2 regions of the Cupriavidus sp. SK-4 genome follow, and region 1 is predicted to be linked to the other one. Evidence: predicted binding sites of a transcription regulator. Region 1 holds the regulator's gene; the other holds the start of a gene.
What was found. The regulator sigma-54, encoded in region 1, starts transcription at its own class of promoters, with help from an activator protein. The targets are predictions, from matches to a motif close to TGGCANGNAANCTGCTTT.

Region 2: a site for sigma-54 is predicted at 2,773-2,790, ahead of CF68_RS39050 (pilin). Genes of this name have one in related genera too.

What each region holds. Positions count from the first base shown of each region.
Region 1 is NZ_JFJW01000098.1:57,320-64,861, reverse strand. Features, by position in the region: partial or broken gene CF68_RS38550 (lipopolysaccharide transport periplasmic protein LptA) at 1-31, shown strand, start outside; gene lptB (LPS export ABC transporter ATP-binding protein) at 100-900, shown strand; gene CF68_RS21350 (RNA polymerase factor sigma-54) at 1,036-2,517, shown strand; gene hpf (ribosome hibernation-promoting factor, HPF/YfiA family) at 2,566-2,916, shown strand; gene ptsN (PTS IIA-like nitrogen regulatory protein PtsN) at 3,374-3,829, shown strand; gene hprK (HPr(Ser) kinase/phosphatase) at 3,911-4,882, shown strand; gene CF68_RS21330 (PsiF family protein) at 5,045-5,437, shown strand; gene rapZ (RNase adapter RapZ) at 5,547-6,431, shown strand; gene CF68_RS21320 (LON peptidase substrate-binding domain-containing protein) at 6,523-7,182, shown strand; gene mutY (A/G-specific adenine glycosylase) at 7,202-7,542, opposite strand, start outside.
Region 2 is NZ_JFJW01000017.1:8,911-16,452, forward strand. Features, by position in the region: gene CF68_RS03670 (glycine zipper family protein) at 1-334, shown strand, start outside; gene CF68_RS03675 (PglL family O-oligosaccharyltransferase) at 336-2,132, opposite strand; gene CF68_RS39050 (pilin) at 2,250-2,705, opposite strand; gene CF68_RS03685 (TerC family protein) at 3,025-3,720, opposite strand; gene sucD (succinate--CoA ligase subunit alpha) at 3,956-4,837, opposite strand; gene sucC (ADP-forming succinate--CoA ligase subunit beta) at 4,937-6,103, opposite strand; gene CF68_RS03700 (DUF2889 domain-containing protein) at 6,193-6,888, opposite strand; gene recX (recombination regulator RecX) at 7,032-7,508, opposite strand.

The DNA of each region.
Region 1 (7,542 bases):
GCCGGCACCCGCGCCTGCCAACAAACCCTGACGCCTGGCGCCGGCTGCGTGCATCGCATGCGGCCGGCGCCAGAAACGCCTGAACGCCAGACTGTGCCAATGACCGATACCGCAACCATCGCCGACAAGCCTTCCGTCGAAGCCTCCACCGTCCTTGCCGGCGGCAGCACGCTGGTCGTGCGCCACCTGAAGAAGCGCTATGGCTCGCGCACGGTGGTCAAGGACGTCTCGCTCGACGTGAAGAGCGGCGAGGTGGTCGGCCTGCTCGGGCCCAACGGCGCGGGCAAGACCACATCGTTCTACATGATCGTGGGCCTGGTGGCGCTGGACGAAGGCGATATCGTGCTCGACGGCGACCACATCAGCGGCCTGCCGATCCACGAGCGCGCGCGCATGGGGCTGTCGTACCTGCCGCAGGAAGCCTCGGTGTTCCGCAAGCTCAACGTCGAAGAGAACATCCGCGCGGTGCTGGAGCTGCAGGTGAGCAACGGCAAGCCGCTGGCCAAGGCCGAGATCGAGCGCCGCCTGGATTCGCTGCTCGACGACCTGCAGATCGCGCACCTGCGCAACAACCCGGCGCTGTCGCTGTCGGGCGGCGAGCGCCGCCGCGTGGAAATCGCGCGCGCGCTGGCGTCGTCACCGCGCTTCATCCTGCTGGACGAGCCCTTCGCCGGCGTGGACCCGATCGCCGTGGGCGAGATCCAGCGCATCGTCAGCTTCCTTAAGGCGCGCAATATCGGCGTGCTGATCACCGACCACAACGTGCGCGAGACGCTCGGCATCTGCGACCACGCCTACATCATCAGCGAAGGCACGGTGCTGGCCGCGGGCCAGCCCGAGGAAATCATCGCCAATGACGCAGTGCGGCGTGTCTACCTGGGCGAGAACTTCCGCATGTGATTTAGCGGCCTGCCCGCGAGCGGCAGGCCTCTTCGCGGACGCGCGTGGGCCCTCCCACAGCCAGCGGCGATCGGACCGCACAAGCGATAGCAATTTCCGTTCCAACAACGGAAAGATGCGCATAGAATAGGTCGCATGAAACCGTCGCTACAGCTCCGCCTTTCCCAGCATCTGGCCCTGACCCCGCAACTGCAGCAGTCGATCCGGCTGCTGCAGCTCTCCACGCTGGAACTGCAGCAAGAGGTCGAACAGGCGCTGACGGAAAACCCGCTGCTCGAGCGCGAGAACGACTGGATCGAAAGCCCGCTGCGCGTGGCGGCCGACGGCTCGGTCAACCTGCAGAGCGCACCGGCGCCCGCCCCGGCAGAGCCCCAGGGCAATGGCGACGCCCGCGCCGACGGCGCGGGTGACGATGACAGCTATGGCGACAGCGGCAACGGCGACGACTATGGCAGCGGCGACTGGAGCCTGGACGACTTTGCGCGCCGCCCCCAGGGCGACGAGGACGAAAAAACACCGATGCAGCTGCGCGAAGCCGAGCCCACGCTGCGCGAGTACCTGATGGAGCAGCTCACGCCGCTAAAGATCTCGGCGCGCGACAAGGGCCTGGCCATCTTCCTGATCGAATCGCTCGACGACGATGGCTACCTGAGCGCATCGCTTGAGGAGATCTGCACGGAGTTGCCGGAAGAACTCGAGTTTGAGATCGACGAAGTCCACGCCATCCTCACGCTGCTGCAGAGCTTCGACCCGCCCGGCGTGGGCGCGCGCAACGCCGCCGAGTGCCTGGCCCTGCAGTTGCGGCGCCTGACGCACCCGCAGCGCGAACTGGCGCTGAACATCGTCACCAACCACCTGGAGTTGCTCGCAGTACGCGACTACACGCGGCTGAAGAAGGCGCTGCAGGTCGATGAAGTGGCGCTGAAGTCCGCACACGAACTGATCCGCTCGCTGGCGCCCTACCCCGGCCATGCACACAGCCGCCCGGAGGCCGACTTCGTGGTGCCGGACGTGTTCGTGCGCAAGGGTGGCGGCGGCTGGATCGCGCAGCTCAATCCGGATGTGATGCCGAGGCTGCGCATCAATGACATGTATGCACAAATCCTGCGTGGCGCGAAGGGTGAGTCCGGCACGGCCGGGCTGCAGCAGAAGCTGCAGGAGGCGCGCTGGCTGATCAAGAACATCCAGCAGAGGTTCGACACAATCCTGCGTGTCTCGCAGGCCATTGTCGAGCGTCAAAAGAACTTTTTCAGTCACGGCGAAATCGCCATGCGCCCCTTGGTTTTGCGGGAGATTGCCGATACACTGGGTTTACACGAGTCAACCATCTCCCGGGTGACGACCAATAAATACATGGCAACGCCGATGGGTACTTTCGAACTGAAGTACTTCTTCGGCAGCCACGTGTCCACCGAAACCGGTGGCGCGGCTTCATCAACGGCCATCCGCGCCTTGATCAAGCAACTGATAGGAGCCGAAGACCCGAGGAATCCCCTTTCCGACAGTCGCATTGCCGAACTGCTGGGTGAGCAAGGCTTTGTTGTTGCGCGCCGCACTGTTGCCAAGTATCGCGAAGCCCTGAAGATCCCCGCAGTCAATCTCCGCAAGTCTTTGTAGCCGAGCCCACCGCCTGCCTGGTGAGGCTCTTTCAGAAGGAGAAGCGCTATGAACTTCAAGATCAGTGGACACCACCTGGACATCACGCCCCCTCTGCGTGAGTACGTGGAAACGAAGCTGGAGCGAATCGTCAGGCATTTCGATCAGGTCATTGGCGTTAGCGTGCTGCTCTCTGTCGACAACCACAAGGAAAAGGACCGGCGTCAGTACGCAGAAATCAATCTACATCTCAAGGGCAAGGACATCTTTGTCGAGGCGCATCACGAAGACCTATATGCAGCGATCGACGCACTCGTCGACAAGCTGGACCGTCAGGTGATCCGCTACAAGGATCGCGTGCAAGGCCACGACCGCGAAGCGGTCAAGTACCAGATGGCCGCAGCGCAAATGCAGCAATGACCGTGCCCGGCAGCCCCGCAGCGGGCTGCTGAATCAGGATTGAACAGGCAAGCCGCGCAACGAAGCGCGGCTTTTTTGCGCCCTCGCGTTCCGGATTGCCGCCGGCATGCCGCGCCCGCACTGGCGGTGCGGCCCGGCTGTGGCGCCGGAGCCAACGCTTTTCACCCGAACGGGCAAGAGTGTTCGCAAGCGCTGCGCCAAGGTGTATGCTGCGCCATACAAAGAGAGGGAATCCTGGCCGTGCCCCGCACCGGTGCACCGGCTCCCCGACCCGGAGGCACGATTGCATCACCATGTATCGTTCTGCACCGGCTTGCCCCGTTGCGCTGCACAATACGGGAGTAGTCGCTGCTCTATAATGGGCCGGACGCCTCCGGCCAGGCCAACGGCAGCCCGGAGCCAGCCCACTGCCCGGCGGAACGGTCCCGCCCGCTAACTGAAATCCTGCGCATCGCCCATGAATCGTTTGGCCAAATTGCTGCCACCCGGCAACATCACCCTCGACGTCAGCGTCACCAGCAAGAAGCGTGTGTTCGAGCAGGCCGGGCTCCTCTTCGAGAACAACCATGGTGTGGCGCGCGCCATCGTGACGGACAACCTGTTCGCGCGCGAGTCGCTTGGATCCACCGGCCTGGGCGCCGGCGTGGCGATCCCGCACGGCCGCATTAAGGGCCTGAAGCAGCCGCTGGCCGCCTTCATGCGCCTGGCCGAACCAATTCCGTTCGAATCGCCGGATGGCAAGCCGGTATCGCTGCTGATCTTCCTGCTGGTGCCCGAACAGGCTACGCAGCAGCACCTGGAAATCCTGTCTGAAATCGCGCAACTGCTTTCCGACCGCGACATGCGTGAAGGACTGGCCACGCTGCCCACGCCCGATGCCGTCCATCAGTTGCTGATCGCATGGCATCCCTGATCCCCTGATCCCCCAGGCGGGCCGGCACCAGACCGGGCAGGCGCCAAGGCGCTTCGCAAACCGCCCCACCAGTCATACAGCATGGAACTCACCGGCGTCACCTCCCAGTCCATCTTCGACGACAACGCAGCCGACATCAAACTCTCGTGGGTGGCCGGTCTGGAAGGCGCGGACCGCGCCTTCGACGTGGAGTTCGCCCGCGAAGCCACCTCCGCCGCCGACCTGGTGGGCCACCTGAACCTGATCCACCCCAACCGCATCCAGGTGCTCGGCAAGCCCGAGATCACCTATTACCAGCGGCTGGACGACGAGACCCGCAAGCGCCAGATGGGCGAGCTGATCCTGCTGGAGCCGCCCTTCCTGGTGATCGCCGACGGCATGGAGCCGCCGCCCGACCTGGAACTGCGCTGCACGCGCTCGTCCACGCCGCTGTTCACCACGCCGGTGTCGTCCGCCGCGGTGATCGACCACCTGCGCCTGTACCTGTCGCGCATCTCCGCGCCGCGCGTGACCATGCACGGGGTATTCCTCGACATCCTGGGTATGGGCGTGCTGATCATGGGCGAATCGGGCCTGGGCAAGAGCGAACTGGGCCTGGAACTGATCTCGCGCGGCCACGGGCTGGTGGCCGACGATGCCGTAGACTTCGTGCGCCTGGGGCCGGATTTCATCGAAGGCCGCTGCCCGCCGCTGCTGCAGAACCTGCTTGAAGTACGCGGCCTGGGCCTGCTCGACATCAAGACCATCTTCGGTGAGACCGCGGTGCGCCGGAAGATGAAGATCAAGCTGGTGGTGCAGTTGGTGCGCCGCAATGACGGCGAGTTCGAGCGGCTGCCGCTCGATTCGCAATACCTCGACGTGCTGGGCCTGCCGATCCACATGGTCAAGATCCAGGTGGCGGCCGGGCGCAACCTGGCCGTGCTGGTCGAGGCCGCGGTGCGCAACACCATCCTGCGCCTGCGCGGCATCGATACGCTGCGCGACTTCATGGACCGGCAGCGCGCCGCGATGCAGGCCGATGCGGTTTCGCGCGGCCAGGGCCGCCTGCTCTGAGCGCCAGCGTTTTCATTTACTTACAACGGCGTTGACGCAGGACGTCAACGTTCTTCAGGCATGCTCCGTTTTGTGCTGTAATGGGCATCGCGCCCGTTACGGAAGCTGCAACGCCGGCAATGGCGCGCGGCCATGAAGTTTTCCACACCCAGGAGAGCAAGCATGAAGAAACTGATCGCGATGTGCGCGCTGGTCACCCCGATGATCGCCGCCAGCGCTTTTGCACAGACCACCGCCACGCCGGCAACCCCCGCTACGCCAGCCAAGCCGGCGGCCACCGCACCGGCAACGCCGGCCATGCCTGCCACGCCCGCCACCCCGGCTACCCCGGACAAGCCCGCAGCCAATTCCCAGCAGGACAAGATGAAGGCCTGCAATACGGAAGCCGCCGGCAAGAAGGGCGACGAACGCAAGGCGTTCATGAAGGAATGCCTGTCCAAGGGCGCGTCCAAGACCCAGCAGGAGAAAATGGCCTCCTGCAGCAAGTCGGGCAAGGGCAAGAAGGGCGACGAATACAAGGCCTACATGAAGGAATGCCTGTCCAAGGCAGCCTGAGCGACGGCGCAAGCTGAAGAAGAATGGCGAACCGGGAGGTTCGCCATTTTTGCCTGTGTAAACTCCCTGTCATGACGCAGCCAGCACCTGATGCTATGCTTCAGGTGCTATGCGCATCATCCTCATCACCGGCATATCCGGTTCCGGCAAGTCCGTCGCACTGAACGTGCTCGAAGACGCAGGCTACTACTGCGTGGACAACCTGCCGGCTCAGTTCATCCCGGAACTGACCCGCTATCTCGACAGCCAGGGCTATACGCACCTGGGCGTCGCCACTGACATCCGCAGCCGCGAGTCGCTCGACCAGTTGCCCGACACCGTGCGCGCGCTGGCCGCGGAGCACCAGGTCGAGGTGGTGTTCCTGACCGCCAGCACCGACGCACTGGTGCAGCGCTACTCCGAGACGCGCCGCCGCCACCCTCTGTCGGTGCGTACCGACGGCATGCCGGGTCCGGGCGGTGAACCCGCCTTCAACGACACCGCGCTGATGGAAGCGATCGAGATGGAGCGCGCGCTGCTGAGCCCGCTGGCTGAGGCCGCGCACCGCATCGACACCAGCAATGTGCGCACCAATACGCTGCGCAGCTGGATCAAGGAGCTGATCCGCGACGACAGCCAGCGGCTGACGCTGCTGTTCGAGTCGTTCGGCTTCAAGCACGGCGTGCCCAGCGATGCGGACATGGTGTTCGACGTGCGCTCGCTGCCCAACCCCTATTACGACCTGGTTTTGCGCCCGCTGACGGGGCGCGACACGCCGGTGATCGACTTCCTGCAGGCCCAGCCAATGGTGCTGGCAATGGCCGAGGATATTCGCGCCTACGTGGAAAAGTGGCTGCCAAGCTTCATTGCCGACAACCGCAGCTACCTGACCGTGGCGATCGGCTGCACCGGCGGCCAGCATCGCTCTGTCTATATTGCGGAAAGGCTTGCCAACTACTTCCGGGCGCATGGTAATGTGCTGGTGAGACACCGAGAGCTCGCACCGGCGGGCTGACGCAGGCGGGACTGCCCACTGGCATCATTGGCATCTGCGCGCCGCGTTGGCCGGCTGGCCCATTGCTGCGCGATACCCAAGCTGGCACTGCATGTCCTCGACCGACCTCTACCGTCCCACGGCATCAGAAGATCCGCCACGGACGCTCGACAACCTGCCGCTGTTCCCGTTGCACACCGTGCTGTTTCCCGGTGGACGGCTGCCATTGCGCGTGTTCGAGGCGCGCTATGTCGACATGGTGCGCAACTGCCTGCGCGACAGCACACCCTTCGGCGTTTGCCTGATCGAAAGCGGCGAGGAAGTGGCCCGGCCGGACCAGCCCACCGTGCCCGAGCTGGTCGGCTGCCTGGCGGAGATCGTCGACTGCAACATGGAACAGCTGGGCGTGCTCTTGATCCGCGCGCGCGGCCGCGAGCGCTTCCATATCGTCAGCCATGACACCCGCGACGACGGCCTGCTGGTCGCCCGCGCCGAGGTGCTGCCCCCCGACATCATCGACTGCAAGCTGGAGCTGCTGGGCGAATGCCTGGATGCGCTGCGGCGCATTGTCACGCGGCTGCATGCCGAGCAACCCGACCGCCTGCCGTTCGACGAGCCCTACCTGTGGGATGACCCGAGCTGGGTCGCCAACCGGCTGTGCGAGTTGCTGCCGGTGCCGCTCAAGGCCAAGCAGATGCTGATGGCGCTGCCCGATGCCGGCATGCGCATCGAGATCGTGCACCGCTACATGCGCCAGAACCACATGCTCTAGGCGCCGTTTTCCATAGCATTCAGAACAGCCCGCCGCGCGCCTGGTCCTCCAGCAGCCTGCGCACCGGCGCGGGCGTACCCACCGCATCGAGATCGTCAAGCGAGATCCAGCGCTGTGCGGCTTCCGCGGCGCTGTCCTGCGCCATCAGGCTTGCGCCGTCCGCACTCACATCGACCCGGATGGCACGGATCAGCAGGCGGAAGTGCGTGAACACATGGGTCAGCTCGCCGGTCAGCGCGGCGCGCGCGGGCTTGCCAAAGACGCTGGCATAGTCGAGCGCCGCCGCCTCGGCGGCTTCCGCGTCGAAGGGCACGCTGTCGACCGGCATCTCCGGCAGGCTCCACAGGCCGCCCCAGATGC
Region 2 (7,542 bases), on a different contig from region 1:
CTCGCAGGCCGCCAACAATGCCGCCGTCGGCAGCGCAGTGGTCGGCACCGCGCTGGGCGCAGCGGCGGGCGCGGCCTTTAATGGCGGTTCGGGTGCGGCGGTGGGTGCAGGCGTCGGCCTGCTGACTGGTGCGGCGGTCGGCGCGGGCAATGCCCAGTACGCGGGTTACGGCACGCAACAGCAATACGATGCCGCCTACGTACAGTGCATGTACGCCAGCGGCAACCGCGTGCCGGCTCCCGGACGCGTCGCCGCTGCGCCGCCGGCACCACGGTACTACTACTATCCGCCGCCTCCGCCACCGGTCTATTACAGCCCGTATCCGTACTACTAGGTCAGTCCCGGCGCCATTCGGAATACCGACGCGAACGGTCGCCGACCCATGCGCAGAATGCCTGCGGGCGTTCGTCTGGCGTCAGATCGCGGCATGCCTTCGCAATCTCGGCGTATTGCGCGACTTCATCGCCAAGGTAGTACCAGCGCAGCCGTTCCATCCACTGGCGGCCTTGCGCAGGATCGCCGGTCAGCGCCAGCAGCCATGCGGTGCGCGCGATCATGGTCGGCGTAGGCAGCAGGTGGACGGCGGCGATGTGGGCGGGCAACAACTCCGCCGCATTGGCCAGCGTAATGGTGGCCAGGCCGGCAGCGTCGGCCTGCGCGTGCTGGCGGAACCAGAAGCGCGGCATCGGCAAGGCATTGCGGCCTTCGCCGCTGGCGTATTCGCGGGCTTCGGCGCGGCGGTAGTCTTGCCACATGGTGGCCAGCACGATCGCGGCTACCACGACAAACGCGATCGCCAGCCCACGTGCCACTGGCATCGGCACACGCCACCGCCCGAAGCCCGACGGCTCCAGCCAACCGAGCATGAAGCAGAACGGCAGGAAGAAATAGAGGTAATGCAGCGGGTATTCGAGCATCGAATGCGCACACAGCATCGCCAGCCAGGTAAGAACCAGCACGGTCTGCTTGCGCTCTTCGCCATCGCCGTGCCACAGGCGAACGCGAACCACGCGCCATAGCCAGGCCAGCAGGATCAGGCCGACGCCTGCGGCACCGATGATGCCCGTCTTCGCAAGCAGGTCGAGAATGGCGTTGTGGGCGTGCAGGGACATCTCCACCTTCACGCCGACTTGCTGCAACTGCTGGAATTGCGCCCAGCCGAACTCGCCCCAGCCGACGCCGAACCAGGGGTGGGAGCGGAACATTGCCAGCGCATGCGTCCATAGTGCTCCGCGTGCGGACATCTGGTCTTCGGCTTCGAGTTGGGCGATGGTGTCGAACAGGCGCCAGTCGAAGGCTTGCCCTGCCGCGCGGATTGCGGGTTGCAGGAACAGTAGCATTGCCACCATCGCTACTGCTGCGACGAGCAGACCGACTGGTCGCTGCATTGGATCCGAGTCACGTCGAGCGCCTCGCGCCAGCCACGCCGCGGCCAGCGCGTAGAAGGCAGCCAGGCCAACATGCAGCACGCCGGTGCGCGAGCCGGAAAGCACGATGCCGCTTTCCAGCAAGGCCACGGCGGCGAGCCACATCGGGAAGCGCAAGCGGCCACGGGAGGCCAGCCACACTGACGCCACCAACGCCAGGCCTTCAACGGTGGCCTGGTGGTTGGGTTGGTTCAGGTTGCCCCAGAGGCGGCGGTTGTTGTCGTAGAAGTAGGAGGAGACGAGGCCGAAAGTGCGGGGCTCGAAGTGGAAAAGCTGCACCCACTGCGTCACGGTGCCGAGCAGCCCGGCAATCAGGAACGCAGTTGCGAGGGCATCGCCGATAGCCGGAGTTGATGCTGCCGATGCATTTCGGTACGTCCGTGCAGCGCATGTCACTGCCGCGCCAAGGACAAGCGTGAGGACGGTGACGAGGCGGCTGCCGGTGATATCAGGGTTGCCGGCAGCGCCGAGTACAAGGCTGACGGCGACTAGCCAGACGAGCAGCAGCGATACCCACGGCATCGACACGGAAGGCGATGCCATGGGCTGTCGAACTGCATGGGCCCCGAGGAGGGCGAGCGCGCAGAGCGCGGCTGTCCATTCGCCATAGAACGTCGCAAGCGGCAGAGTGTGCCGGGAGACTAGCAGCGGGATCACGATTGCTGCGATGAAGGCAGCCGACGGGGAGGTCCTGGACGGCGGCATTGAGGCGCCTATTTAGCGGAAAGGCGCATGATAGCTTGGCGACCTGACAAAGAAAAAGCGCCCGTAGGCGCTTTTCGTAATACCTAAATCGTCAGGCGTATGCGCCCTCGACTATCACTAGCAACCTGCCGGCTTGTACGCGGCAGCCATAACGGTGGTAGAGCACGTGTAGAGCCCTGTTGCCGAACGATCGAGTTGAATAGTAGCACCAGCGCCCAGGCGACCAGGAGTCTTGATCGCACACTTGATGGCGGGGCTAATAGCAGCGGTAGGGTCGGGATTCGCGGGAATAGTAATCACGCAGTTCCCGGTCCCAGCTGCCGAGGTATCCAAGCCCGAACGTGCTGCGACGTTGGCAAGGTCACTTTCAACGATGGCGAGCTCATAGCCCGTCTTACCCGCAGCAATGTCAGCGTACGCGGCCGACGCTTTCGACTTTGCTACATAGTCTTGATACGCGGGAATCGCAATAGCTGCCAAAATACCAATGATCGCAACCACGATCATCAGTTCGATCAGCGTAAAGCCCTTCTGGACACGACGGCCCAGTTTCTTCAGTTGTACCCGTTGCATGATTTGACCCCTCGAAGAGATTTTGGTTAAGCGTTGCACGTCTTCGGTTTCGTGACGCGGGGACTATTGAGCAGTAAGCGTGCCAGCAGCATCCCCCATCCGTAGGGGGCAAGAAGCGACAAATTTCGTCACCCGTCAGGGGGATGCTTGCCGGATGCGCCAAAATTTGTCACTTGTGCCCGCTACCACCGCACGAAGCGACAAAATGTGCGATCACTCACATGAGTTAGTTGGCCAAGGCACCGACGACCCGCCTTGCCGGCGCACCAATGAAAAAGGGCGGCCAGCTGGCCGCCCTTCTCGCCTGGGCGGAACCTCGTCAGGCGGTCTGTGCCGACCGGCGGCTCAGCAGCTTGCCCATGATCACCACCAGGATCGCGCCGGCGGCGCCGAATACCAGGTGGGCGTGCGGCACGTGGACTTCGAACCAGGCCGCGTCGACCGGGTCGCTGACCAGCATTTCACCGGCCAGGTAGCCCAGCAGCGCTGCGCCCAGCACGATGATGACCGGGAAGCGCTCCATGACCTTGAGCAGCAGCGTGCTGCCGAACACGATCAGCGGGATCGACAGGCCCAGGCCGATGATCAGCAGCATCAGCTGGCTGCCCTCGGGGCCCTTCTGTGCAGCGGCGGCCACGGCCACTACGTTGTCGAGCGACATCACCAGGTCCGCGATCAGGATGGTGCGGATGGCGGCCCAGATATTGTCCTTGCCGTCGTGGCCTTCCTCGTCGTCATCGCCGGTCAGCAGTTGCACGCCGATGTAGACCAGCAACACCGCGCCCACGATCTTCAGGTACGGCAGGCTCAGCAGCTTGACCGCGGCCACGGTCAGCACCACGCGCATGATGATGGCGGCGGCACTGCCCCAGAAGATGGCTTTCTTCTGCTGGGCGGGCGGCAGGTTGCGCGAGGCGAGCGCGATCACCACCGCGTTGTCGCCGGACAGGACGATATTGGTCAGGATGATCGATCCCAACGCAATCCAGAATGTGGTGGAAGACAGCAGTTCCACGGGAGGGCTCCTCGAATTTTATAGGTGGCACACCCGTCATCTGACGGGATTTCGGATGTCTCGAAACACGGACATGACTGTTTACCGCACGAACCTTTCGATTAGATTTCAATTTTGTAATGTTTCGTGCCGGAAGCCACGCCGAAACCGTCCTCCAGAATGACAATGCCCCCGCGCGGGCGGGGGCATTGTCTGGTTCGTCATTCCAGCGCTCGCTGGAATGGCGAGGTACGACTTACAGCATTGCCTTCAGCAGGCGGCCCATCTCCGACGGGTTCTTGGTCACCTTGATACCGCAGGCTTCCATGATTTCCAGCTTGGCCTGGGCGGTATCGGCACCGCCCGAGATCAGCGCACCGGCGTGGCCCATGCGCTTGCCCGGAGGCGCGGTCACGCCAGCGATGAAGCCAACCACCGGCTTCTTCATGTTTTCCTTGATCCAGTAAGCCGCGTTGGCTTCGTCCGGACCGCCGATCTCACCGATCATGACCACGGCGTCCGTTTCCGGATCGTCGTTGAACATCTTCATCACGTCGATGTGCTTCAGGCCGTTGATGGGGTCGCCACCGATGCCGACAGCCGACGACTGGCCCAGGCCCAGCGCGGTCAACTGGCCCACGGCTTCGTACGTCAGCGTGCCCGAGCGCGACACCACGCCGATGCGGCCCTTCTTGTGGATGTGACCCGGCATGATGCCGATCTTGATTTCGTCCGGCGTGATCAGGCCCGGGCAGTTCGGTCCCAGCAGCAGGGTCTTCTTCTTCTCGCGGCGCATGCGGTCCTTGACTTCCATCATGTCGCGCACGGGGATGCCTTCGGTGATGCAGACCACCAGGTCCAGGTCGGCCTCAACGGCTTCCCAGATCGCGGCAGCGGCGCCTGCGGGCGGCACGTAGATGACCGACACGGTGGCGCCGGTCTGGGCCTTGGCGTCCTTGACGCTGGCGTAGATGGGAATGCCTTCGAAGTCTTCACCGGCCTTCTTCGGGTTCACGCCCGCGACGAAGCAGTTCTTGCCGTTGGCGTAGTCGCGGCAGCCACGGGTGTGGAACTGGCCGGTCTTGCCGGTGATGCCCTGGGTGATGACCTTGGTGTCTTTGTTGATCAGAATCGACATGCTGTAATCCTTTGCTTGGCTACGAGCGGCGCGCGCGAGGGCGCATCAAAGCGCCTGCGCACCGCCCGCGTTCGCGTATGGTTGCGTTCGTGCGACGGCTTACTTGCCAGCGGCAGCGGCCACCACCTTCTGGGCGGCTTCTTCCATCGTGTCGGCCGAGATGATGGGCAGGCCCGAGTCGGCCAGCATCTTCTTGCCGAGGTCTTCGTTGGTGCCCTTCATGCGCACGACCAGCGGCACCGTCAGGTGCACGGCCTTGGACGCGGAGATCACGCCTTCGGCGATCACGTCGCAACGCATGATGCCGCCGAAGATGTTGACCAGGATGGCCTCCACGTTCGGGTTGCTCAGCATCAGCTTGAAGGCTTCGGTCACCTTCTCGGTGGTGGCACCGCCGCCCACGTCGAGGAAGTTGGCCGGCTCGCCGCCGAACAGCTTGATGGTGTCCATGGTGGCCATGGCCAGGCCGGCGCCGTTCACCAGGCAGCCGATGTTGCCGTCCAGCGAGATGTAGGCCAGGTCGAACTTCGAGGCTTCGATTTCGTTGGCGTCTTCTTCATCCAGGTCGCGGTAGGCAACGATTTCCGGGTGACGGAACAGCGCGTTCGAGTCGAAGTTGAACTTGGCGTCCAGCGCGATAACCTTGCCGTCGCCGGTCAGGATCAGCGGGTTGATTTCAGCCAGCGAAGCGTCGGTTTCATAGAACGCCTTGTACAGGCCTTGCAGCGCCTGGCGGGCTTGCGCCACGCTCGCGTCGGGCACGCCGATCTTGCGGGCGATGTCGTCGGCTTCAGCGTCGGTCAGGCCGACCGACGGCTCGATGATCAGGGTGTGGATCTTTTCCGGGCTGTGGGCAGCGACTTCTTCGATGTCCATGCCGCCTTCGCTCGAGGCCATCAGCGCGACCTTCTGCGAAACACGGTCCACCACCAGCGAAACGTACAGTTCCTTCTTGATGTCGGCGCCTTCTTCGATCAGCAGGCGGTTGACCTTCTTGCCTTCCGGGCCGGTCTGGTGCGTGACCAGCTGCATGCCCAGGATGTTCGAAGCGTAGGTCTTGACGTCGTCGATGCTCTTGGCAACCTTCACGCCGCCGCCCTTGCCGCGGCCACCCGCATGAATCTGAGCCTTGACGACCCACACCGGGCCGCCGAGCGTTTCTGCGGCCTTCAGGGCCTCGTCAACCGAGAACGCGGGGATGCCGCGCGGAACCGGCACATTGTATTTGCGCAGGATTTCCTTGCCTTGATACTCATGGATATTCATGCGTGTTTCCTTTCGGGTAGGCGTAAAAGGTAGAAGGGAAGAATCTGAAAGAAGACGAACTCTCTCGTCAGGCTGGCCAATCCTGAGAATCAGCCGGAGGTGCCGGTCGGCCGCTCGGCCGGGACAGCGTCGTTGCCATCATTGCCGCGGTCGCCATTGGCCGCGGGCGGCGCCTGAGGCGCAGTTGCGACGGCAGGTGCTGCCTCGGCCCGTACCTTGGGCGTCGGCTGGTGACCATACCAGCGCGGGTAAAACTGACGAACCACCTCGCCATCGAAACGCAGGGCGTGGCAGCCGTTCAACTGATAGGGCGGCTCCGGATTCGGGTCGTCCTCGCCGTTGTCGCGGATATTGATGACTTCACCGGCAAAAGCCTGGATCGCCGTGCTGGGCAGCACGCCAGCGGCCTCGGTCAGGTGTGAGCAACCATGCATGCCGCCCAGGCGCTCGCGCACAGCCTTGCGAAAGCCCTTGCGCAGGTTCAGGCCGATCAGCTTGCGGTAAGCCGGGCCGATCGTGTCGCAATGGGATGGATACGGCACCCAGTCCGAGCAGGCCTCGGCATCCAGCACCGTCATTTCCTCATTGATCGTGACGCGCAGCCACAGGTCGTGCAGGGGCTGGCCTACCGGGCGGACGCGGTCGCCGGCCAGTTCGATGTCGCGAGGCTTGGTGTCGGTCAGGCGCACCTCGATATCCCACAAGCCGTCCTCTCTCTGGTACGCCTCGGCCGAAATGGCGCGACGGTGACGCTGGGAGCGGTTGACGGGCTGGGACAGAGGCATGGCCAGGCTGGAAATACGGGGGCTGGGGAACGGCGGTGCCGGAGCACCGAAAACCGGGGGAGTTTAACATGCCGCGCCGCTTTGGCCGGGAACATCCTTGTGCAGCAACTGTCGCAGCGGGATTGTCGGCCGACCATGGCGCATCAGGCCTCGCCATCGTCGTCGCCGTAGTCTTCGTCCGCACCCTGGATGATCTTGCTGACGACCGAACGCGAAAACCCGCGCGCCACCATGAAGCGGATCTGCTTGGCCCGCGCTTCGGACGTGTCCGGCGGGGTGCCGAAGCGCTTGCGCCAGACCTCACGGGCGCGCGCCACTTCCCTGGCGCGCAGCCGCTCCTGCAGATCACCCAGCTGCTCGCTGCCAAGCTTGTGGGTCTTGGCCTCCTGCATCACGCGCGCGGTGCCGTAGCGGGCGCCGCGGCGGTGCACAAGGCTGTCGGCAAAGCGCTGGTTCGACAGCCAGTTCTCGCGCTCCAGCGCGTCCAGCAACTGCTCCAGCTGCTCGGCCGACTCGGCATGCGGCGCCAGCTTGCGCGCCAGTTCGGCACGGCTGTGCTCGCGGCGCGATAGGTAGCCGACGGCGCGGGCCTTCAGCGAAAGCGGGGGGCGGGTTGCCATGGGTTACAGGAATCTGTGGATGGATGGATCCGCG